DNA from 4 places in the Paenibacillus sp. 7523-1 genome. Region 4 is predicted to be linked to each of the others. Evidence: riboswitches for the same ligand, from Rfam matches in the RefSeq annotation. Region 4 holds a riboswitch; each other region holds the start of a gene.
The links. Region 4 has a riboswitch for cyclic di-AMP ahead of CHH60_RS29105 (C40 family peptidase). Riboswitches for the same ligand answer to the same signal wherever they lie in the genome.
Positions count from the first base shown of each region.

Region 1: another riboswitch for cyclic di-AMP. It lies ahead of CHH60_RS28495 (3D domain-containing protein); the one in region 4 lies ahead of CHH60_RS29105 (C40 family peptidase).
Region 2: another riboswitch for cyclic di-AMP. It lies ahead of CHH60_RS00730 (3D domain-containing protein); the one in region 4 lies ahead of CHH60_RS29105 (C40 family peptidase).
Region 3: another riboswitch for cyclic di-AMP. It lies ahead of CHH60_RS19025 (hypothetical protein); the one in region 4 lies ahead of CHH60_RS29105 (C40 family peptidase).

Region 1 covers NZ_NPBR01000032.1:51,417-53,618, reverse strand. The annotation lists gene CHH60_RS28500 (TatD family hydrolase) at 1-681, shown strand, start outside; cyclic di-AMP (ydaO/yuaA leader) riboswitch at 924-1,178, shown strand; gene CHH60_RS28495 (3D domain-containing protein) at 1,450-2,202, shown strand, end outside.
Region 2 covers NZ_NPBR01000002.1:138,361-140,562, forward strand. The annotation lists gene CHH60_RS00725 (amino acid ABC transporter ATP-binding protein) at 1-502, shown strand, start outside; cyclic di-AMP (ydaO/yuaA leader) riboswitch at 768-966, shown strand; gene CHH60_RS00730 (3D domain-containing protein) at 969-1,643, shown strand; gene CHH60_RS00735 (polysaccharide deacetylase family protein) at 1,770-2,202, opposite strand, start outside.
Region 3 covers NZ_NPBR01000017.1:104,931-107,132, forward strand. The annotation lists gene CHH60_RS19020 (HAD family hydrolase) at 1-612, opposite strand, end outside; gene CHH60_RS19025 (hypothetical protein) at 783-1,178, opposite strand; cyclic di-AMP (ydaO/yuaA leader) riboswitch at 1,297-1,469, opposite strand; gene CHH60_RS19030 (glutathione peroxidase) at 1,838-2,202, shown strand, end outside.
Region 4 covers NZ_NPBR01000034.1:29,218-31,419, forward strand. The annotation lists gene CHH60_RS29100 (hypothetical protein) at 1-395, shown strand, start outside; cyclic di-AMP (ydaO/yuaA leader) riboswitch at 656-793, shown strand; gene CHH60_RS29105 (C40 family peptidase) at 797-1,267, shown strand; gene CHH60_RS29110 (GNAT family N-acetyltransferase) at 1,559-2,071, shown strand.

The sequences.
Region 1 (2,202 bases), on a different contig from region 4:
GTTGGCCGTATGATCAATGTCGGTTTCAACCGGGAGACCATTCCATCCACGATGAAGCTTGCCGAAACGTATGATTTTATATATGCAGCTGTAGGCTGGCATCCTCAGGATGCCATTACGATGCAGGAGGGCGATCTCGAGTGGATTGCGTCTCTGTGCAAGCATGAAAAAGTCGTTGCCATAGGCGAGATTGGCCTGGATTATTATTGGGACACTTCACCCAAGGATGTGCAGCATCGTGTATTAAGACAACAGATCGGACTGGCTCGTGAACTTAACATGCCGATTGTCATTCATAATCGTGACGCTCATGAGGATATTGTCAAAATTTTGCGCGAGGAAAAGGCTGGAGAAGTCGGGGGTGTGATGCACTCATTCTCTGGAAGCTGGGAAACGGCAAAACTCTGTCTGGATCTAGGGTTCCATCTATCCTTCGGGGGACCAATCACGTTCAAAAACGCCAAGCAGCCAAAAGAGGTACTGGCGAAGGTGCCAATGGACCGTTTTTTCATTGAAACTGACTCCCCATATCTTACACCACATCCTTATCGTGGAAAACGAAACGAAACAGCGCATGTACGTCTGGTTGCAGAAGCAGCTGCGGAAATTAAAGGCATTTCGGTAGAGGAAATTGCTGCAATAACGACCAAAAATGCCATGGAACGATTTGGGATTCGTTAAAAAACGAAGCAAATGCGGTGAAAAAGAGAGGTAGACGGAGCGAATTTGCTTTTTGATCCAAATAAATGAAGAATATTACAATATTTTAACCAAATATTTAGAAAAACGTACTTGAACAACGCTTTACAACATGCATCGAAACAGGATATCATCTTTTCAGTGAATTGTTGTGCGGAAAATTGGACAGATGTTCGGGGGATGAACAAAGGGACACTTTCCGATGACACAACAATACTTTTCATGAACCGATCTCGCTGAGTCTCCGTTAACGGAGAGCGGGGGAACCAATAGGGCTTAAACATCAGTGTAAGCAGCTGATGCGCATCGTTTCGCTGACCCAAAAGCAGCGGATGCACTTGCGAAGCGCTATTTGATTTCTTCTTTGGGTCTCGGGGTGAATTCAAGGGCATCCGCCATGAGCGGGTGACCGGAGATAGGGCGGCTCTCTTTCGCCCGAACCCGACAGCTAACCTCGCAAGCGGAAAAAGAGAGGCAACCTCGTGCATGAATTTCCGATATTCAAAATCATTCGGAAGCCACGAAAGAGTTCCTCTTACACTCTTTCTTTGGCTTTTTTGTTTTTGAATAAAAGAAATAAGGTCATCATACGGTAAGAATTCAGGTGGTGACATCATGTTGCGAAGAGTGGTTCATGGTGCAGAGCCGGTCATTGAGATATCGATCAGTTCTGTAGAAAATTTGGTATAGTCGCGTCAAAGACATCATGCATTAACTTTAGACGGCGAGGCTATGAAGGAGGACGGAGAAGTGGGCACATTCCAACCAGAAGAGACCCATGAGTCACGATCATCCAGTAAGTCTTACGCGTTGCGGTGGAAGCATGAGAACATGCGTCAAATGGCACTGATCGCTATTTTCTCAATCGCGCTTACAATCATGATCTTGTTAGTCGTTTACGGTCAAGCCGGGAAACAAATTTCGCTGGTTATTGATGGCAAAGCTCAAGCGGTAGAGACTCGTACAGGAATGCTTCAAGAAATGCTGGAGGAGCAATCAATCACAGTCAGCCCCCATGATGAGGTATCCATGCCTTTGAACGGGGCAATCGCAGATGGAGACCGCATAGTTATTGAGCGGGCCGTTCCAGTCAACATTACGGCAGACGGAGACACCAAGACTCTGTATACAACCGATTCATCGGTAGAAGATGCAATTCAGAAATCTGGAATTGAAGTTGCCAGTGAGGATAAGGTTTATCCTGCGCTCGCAACACCAATCAAGGCAGATATGAAAATTCGCGTAGTGCGTGTAACAAAGCGTACAGTGGAAGTGGAACAGCCGATTGCGTACAAAGTAATCAAAACGGCTGACCCTAGCTTGTACAAAGGTGACAATCGCGTCATCGTAAACGGCAAAGAAGGTACACTTGTACAGCATATCGAAAAGGTGTTTCAGGATGGAGAGTTAGTCTCCAAAAAGATGGTGGGCAAATCGGTATCGACCAACCGTGTCGATAAAGTTATTGCTGTCGGAACCAAAGCAAAACCAGTTGTGAAGCAG
Region 2 (2,202 bases), on a different contig from region 4:
CCGGGAAAAAATGGGGATGGTGTTCCAGCACTTTAATCTGTTTCCGCATAAAACCGTGGAGCAAAACATTACCATTGCCCCGATTAAAGTCAAAAAGCAATCTGCACAGGAAGCCAAGCAGATCGCCACAGACTTGCTCAAAACCGTTGGGTTATTGGATAAAAAAGATGCTTATCCGAGTCAGCTGTCTGGTGGACAGAAGCAGCGGATTGCCATTGCCAGAGCGCTTGCGATGCAGCCGCATGTGATGCTGTTTGACGAGCCAACGTCTGCACTTGACCCGGAAATGGTTGGTGAAGTACTCGACGTTATGAAACGCCTGGCTGAAGGCGGCATGACGATGGTTATTGTTACCCACGAAATGGGCTTTGCCCGTGAAGTGGGTGATCGCATCATCTTTATGGATGGCGGTGTAATTGTGGAAGAGGGCACACCGGATGAAGTATTTGGTCAACCTAAGAATCCACGTACACGTGACTTCCTCGGTAAAGTCTTGTCATAACCTTTGAGCATGATCCAGTCAGTGAACCGGATTAAATAGAACGAACAAAAAAAGAAATCAAACAACCTTGCTCACGTCACGTTAGCAGGGTTGTTTTTTTGATTATGGATAAGTATCCAGTGTCGTAAAAGTAACGTTTCTGTCATCGTTCCAGAGCTGCTTGATCGCTCTTTAACAAGAAAAATCCTTATTTCTAAAGCCGCATAATGTGTTGTTCAATACAGTTGGTAACATTTACTACGGACCTTGGTTACAAAATTGTGATATATTGTTCCTGCCGAAACTTCCTGAGGAGGAAGTGTGGAGGATGTAATGATGCAGACCGTGGGGGGAAGTTTGAAACGCACGCTGCTTGGGGTGAATTAGGGATACATAACGCAAGACGAATGTAACAGAGACCTATAGGGTGGTTTCCTCCATCCGAATCCGACAACTAACTTCGCAGGCACAATGAGGGAGGAAGACCATGATTAAGAAGAGAACTATAGCCAAAACAGCAACAGCCCTATTGACAGCAGCAATGCTCATTCAGGCCGTTCCAGCTCACGCTGATTCTGTTCACGTGGCCAAAGAGGGGGATACCTTCTATACCTTATCGAAACAATATGGAGTTGGACTGAACACACTGGTTAAAGCAAACAGTGATATTTCACCTTACAACATTTATGGTGGTTTGAAAATTACGATTCCTGGAAAAGCAAACACAGCCTCAGCTGCTCCAGCTGCGAAGAGCTCTACAGGTGCAAAGACGATTGCGACCGCTAGCCTTGATGTAAATGCTGACGATAAAGTCGTTGAGGCCTGGGGCAAAACGTTTGATTATAGTAAATCCATTGATGTGAAAGCAACAGCATACTCTGCAGCCGCTTCCGAAAATGGTGGATGGGGTGCTGTTGATTACTTCGGTAATCCACTTGAACTCGGCACGATTGCAGTAGACCCTAGTGTCATCCCACTGGGTACAAAGGTTCTTGTTACGGGTCACTCCCATCCGGCGCTGCCTAAGCAGGCATTTGTGGCTACTGCCCGGGATGTCGGTGGAGCGATCAAAGGGAAACGAATTGACATTTTCATTCCTGGAAGCCAGAAGTCTGTGAGTACCTTTGGTTTTCAGGACGTTGAACTTTATATCTTGAAATAAGTATCAGTGCTACAAAAGGGTGCCTTTATTACACGATGAACGCGTAATAAGGGTACCCTTTGTCTTTATTAAAACGCGCAAGATTGTTAATTCATAACTTATGTGTTTCCTCTACTAAGCCGAGTATTATTTGCTTTTTGGCAATTGCAGCATCTCGTCCAAAGTCACCAGATTGAAGCCCCTGCATCGCAGTTCATCTATAATCTCCGGAAGTGCTCCAATGGTACCGGACAGATTGGAGCCCACGCCTCCGCCCGCATGTTGAAGAATGATGGAGCCTGGTTTGACTGCAGATAAGACATTCTGCTTCACTTGTTCTTTGCTAAGGCCTTTCCAATCCAGCGAATCCACATTCCAATTGACGATGCTGTATTGCTGTCTTGCGGCCCATTGCAGCTGTTTTTCATTAATATCCCCGTATGGAGGACGAATCATTTTTGGTGTATACCCGGTCAGTTTACGAATAATGTCGCCGGTATGTAGAATTTGTTTGCGAAAAGCATTCAAAGACAGCTTACTGAATTCAGGGTGGTTGTAACTGTGGTTCCCAACAATGTGA
Region 3 (2,202 bases), on a different contig from region 4:
GCCCTCCAGCTCAGGCTGAAATCGTCCATAGCCCTGCAAAATCCGAATCGTTCGCATCCCCAGCTTCTTGGCAGGAATGATATCGTTATCAATCCGATCCCCAATCATGACTGCTTCCTGGGGTTCACATCCCGCCTGCTTCAAAGCCACAGCATAGAGTTCCGGATCCGGCTTGGATACGCCTTCTTCTGCCGAGCAAGCCAGTACATCCACGTACCTCCGCAGACCGTAGCTCTCCAGGCGCTCTGCTGTCCCTAGACTCTGATTGGCAATAATGCCAATTCGATAATGGTGTGACAATTCCTTCAACACCGCGTCAGCAGAAGCGAAGGGTTTCTCCAATTCCTTCCGGAACTTCAACTTCTCCTGGATCTGCTCCCTATGACGTTCATCGCTGATTAGCGTTCGAATGGCTACCCTCATGGGCCACTGCTCATAATTTCGGTAACACGAGGCAAATATCTCTCGCACTTCCTCTATTTTCACCGGATATCCAAGCAAGCAGGCTTCTTTTACAAACTGCCCTATAATATCATCTACCGGCTCCCATTCGTCCACCAGCGTATCTCCTACATCAAAGAACAACCATTTTAACCCCCGTACATCCGGCACGCCTATTCCTCCTTGTTAGCCATGAACGCAATCTCTAAATCAGCAATGTACATTAATGCTCAAATAAAAAAGAAGACCCACCATCATGCATGAGTCTCCTCAGAATTCCGTTTTTCCACAAGTTCAATTATAACAGGCACCTTACACCGGATCAATCGGCAGCTATCACATTAACCATTAAGCAAGAAGCCAACTTCTCCATTAAGGGAATACACAATGCGGTCAGCTCCCATCCCGCGGTAAATGCCTTTGGGGTGACTCTGTTCCGTAATCACACATAGTGATTTGGAGGTCCAGGAACGGCAGATCTGCAAATAGCGGCAGGTCAGGTTCAAACTGTTCTCGAAAATAAAAACGTTGCCTACACTCGACTGCGGTAGAAACCACTTCTGAGCTTCAGCTGTATTCATGCGAATGACGTTCTCCACTCCGATTCTGCGGAGCTTCCGTTCTTCCCCTGCACTGTTAGTCAGAACGGCAAACGGCATTTTTTTGTACATCAACAGCTTGATAAACTTGCGGCCTGCTTCATTCGGTGCTGTTACTAGAATCATCTCATTATCCATCGTTCGTTCCTCCCTTGGCGTGAAAAGACAACAAAAAAGAAGCGTGGGGGACCAAGGCCTCCCGAACGCTTCTTGAATAACCCATGACGAAAACGCCATGAATATGCGTACGGCTTGTTGCCTCTCCCTTTAACGCTTACGAGGTTAGCTGACGGATTCGGGCGCGAGAGTCGCCCTATTTCCGGCTTGCACCGAAAAATTCACCCCATGGATTAGCTGCAATGACAGCCGTTCCGATTGGTTCCCCCGTTTCCCACCCATGAATGAATGGAAACTCAGCGATTAAAACATCGTTCCTGTTTCATGTATTGACCAGAGCGATATTATCGTTTGTTTCGTTGTTCATGTTAAGTTTAATTGAAATAGAAATTACGATATGAATCATACACCCGCGACATGTTAGTGTAAAGTCCGGTCAGATCAGCGAATGGACGAATTTAAGGCATTACACATCAATGATATCGCTTACAACCAATCCATTCTCCATCCATCTCTGTGAATCTCGCTAATTCTCGTCCTTATGAAAAACGTATGTAATTTTAAATATCTGTAAGTAAACATAGGAATTTATTTAATTAGTTTTGCATTATCTAATTGTAAGCAATATAATATAACTATAGGTATCATTAACCCATTATACGATATGGAGGCGACTGATCATGTCCGTTTATGACTACAAAGTCAATACCCTTCGGGGCCAGGAAGTCGAGATGTCCGATTATCGCAACAAGGTGCTGCTAATTGTAAATACGGCGAGCAAATGTGGTCTGACCCCGCAATTTGAAGGCTTACAGGAACTCTATAACAAATTCAAAGACCGGCAGTTTGAAGTACTAGGCTTCCCAAGTAACCAATTCGCTCAGGAAAAAGGATCTTCCGACGATATTGCTGAGTTCTGTCAGATGAATTACGGTGTAAGCTTTCCTATGTTTGAGAAAATTGATGTTAATGGCTCAAGCGCTCACCCACTATTCCAACACCTGACAACAGAGGCACCGGGACTGCTCGGATCCAAAGCCATCAA
Region 4 (2,202 bases):
ATAGTATCTTTCTGGATGGATTCCACTCGCTGCAGCTGCTGCTGCCAGGCATTCCATATGTAGCTGGATGGATCGTGTATGGATGGATCGTACATCATGCTTTGTTATATATGCAGTTTGGCGTCACAGCACCCGAGAGTCAGGGCGGGGTAAAAGGTACATTTCTCGGTCTATTGCTCGCCTTGCGTCATATCATTTCTCTCATTGGTATCGCAGTGGTTCTGGGAGGAATTCATCTGCTCATCTTCGGTGCCTTCACATCTGCGTCGTGGTTCCTGACAGGTCTCATCGGTCTGATCCTGCAACAAACCTATCCGCTCGCCAGATGTTTGTTGGATATATGGAAGATATGTGCTCATTTCCGCCTTTGGCAGTCCAAGTCCTCCAAAGGTTAAAAAGTGTAATGAACCGCTCAAAAATTGTTACCATCTTCATGTAAACTTGTGTCAATGTTTACGCTTCAAAAAAGCAAACCTCAACCTTTCCCCGTCAAAGGTCGAGGTTTTTTTTGCTAATTTTCTTGTTAAACGTTGCCAAAGCTTTACTCCTCTGTTACAATAATCGCAGTGAGTTTTTAGTAACAACTTTGTAATCTTTACCTTATGAATTGTAACTACTTAAAATTAAATCGTCATTTCTTGATTTCGCAGGTGCACAACTAGCATAGCCAAATTCCTGGCACCTGGGAAGCGGGGGAACCAGTTATGGGTGAATTGATCTTGCTACAGAGGGATCATAGGGGACCTTCAACCGAATCCTTAAGCTAACCTCGCAGGCGTTGGAAGGGGTATATCTCTTGTTCAAAAAGAAATTAACAGCAGCTGTCCTTAGCTTAACATTCGCACTATCGCTTGGAGCAGGCAGCGCATTCGCAGATTCAAAAATGGATAAAGTAATTGATTCAGCAATGGGAACTACATACAAAAGTGGTGGAACAACGCTTAACGGCTTTGACTGCTCTGGATTCACACGGTATGTATTCGAAAAGCTGGGCATCGATTTGGCTCGTCAATCCAGTTCCCAATTCGACATGGGTGACTCGGTATCCCGCATGGAAATGAGACCAGGCGATCTGGTATTCTTCAATACAACGGGTAAAGGGGTTTCACACGTAGGGATTTTCGTGGGTGAAGGTAAGTTTGCACACTCCTCGTCTTCCAAAGGAGTTACCATTAGTTCTTTGAGTGAGAACTACTGGGCCAACCGCTATGTTGGCGCTAAACGGATTATGAGCACGGACGCATATGAGTCACTGGCCCTCGACTAGGGACAAGCTGAGCAACATCATACTGTAACGAAGCATAAATCAACCGCCCGGTACATTCTCCGCAGGAATGTATCCGGCGGTTTTTTTGTGCTTGTTCGTCCATGCCCTTATGATGTTTTTACCCATCCTACTATAATATAAACGAAATTCCCGGAACTTTTGTTTCACTTTTTTTCAAGGAAGCAAAACCTTGCCAAATGCCCTCCTCTTTTGTAGAGTAAAATCAGGATTAAATATGAAATGACATATGTTATAAACGATTAGCGTATGACTAGAAGTAGCTTGTTCACAATGAAAGGAGCGTGCAGTGGTGTGGATGAAGCTTCTGTAACGTTTCACGTTGTGCCGATGCAAGAAGAACATGCAGCATTGATCTGCAGCTGGACATATGAACCACCCTATAACATCTATACCTGGCTGCCCTGGGAACAGATGAAGGCGCTGGAGGTTGAATTCGGGGACGAGCAGCTTCGAAAAGAGCAATATGCTGTTGTACTCGGAGAGCAGGACCAACTTTGCGGATTCGTTCAATTCTTTCCTCTTGAAGGCGTGACGCGCATTGGACTTGGTATGCACCCTGAACAGTGTGGACAAGGTCGCGGTACTGCCTTCGTCTCTGCGATCGTGAAGGAAGCCATTCGGCGGAACCCTAGTCATGAGATCGATCTCGAAGTGCTCACCTGGAATACGCGGGCTATTCGGGTTTATCACAAGGCTGGATTTGTCACCCAGGATACGTATGAACGACAGACACCAAGTGGTTTGATGCCTTTTTATTGCATGGTCTATGAAGGACCTCGTTAACCCTTAAACCGCATAACCAAAAGAAATTCATGCCCGTTTATGTGATTAGTTCAAAAAATTACCACAAAATGCTATGATGTCTTAACAGGTTCCGTTATAATGATATGGACAGTTTCAGTTTAGATGATCTT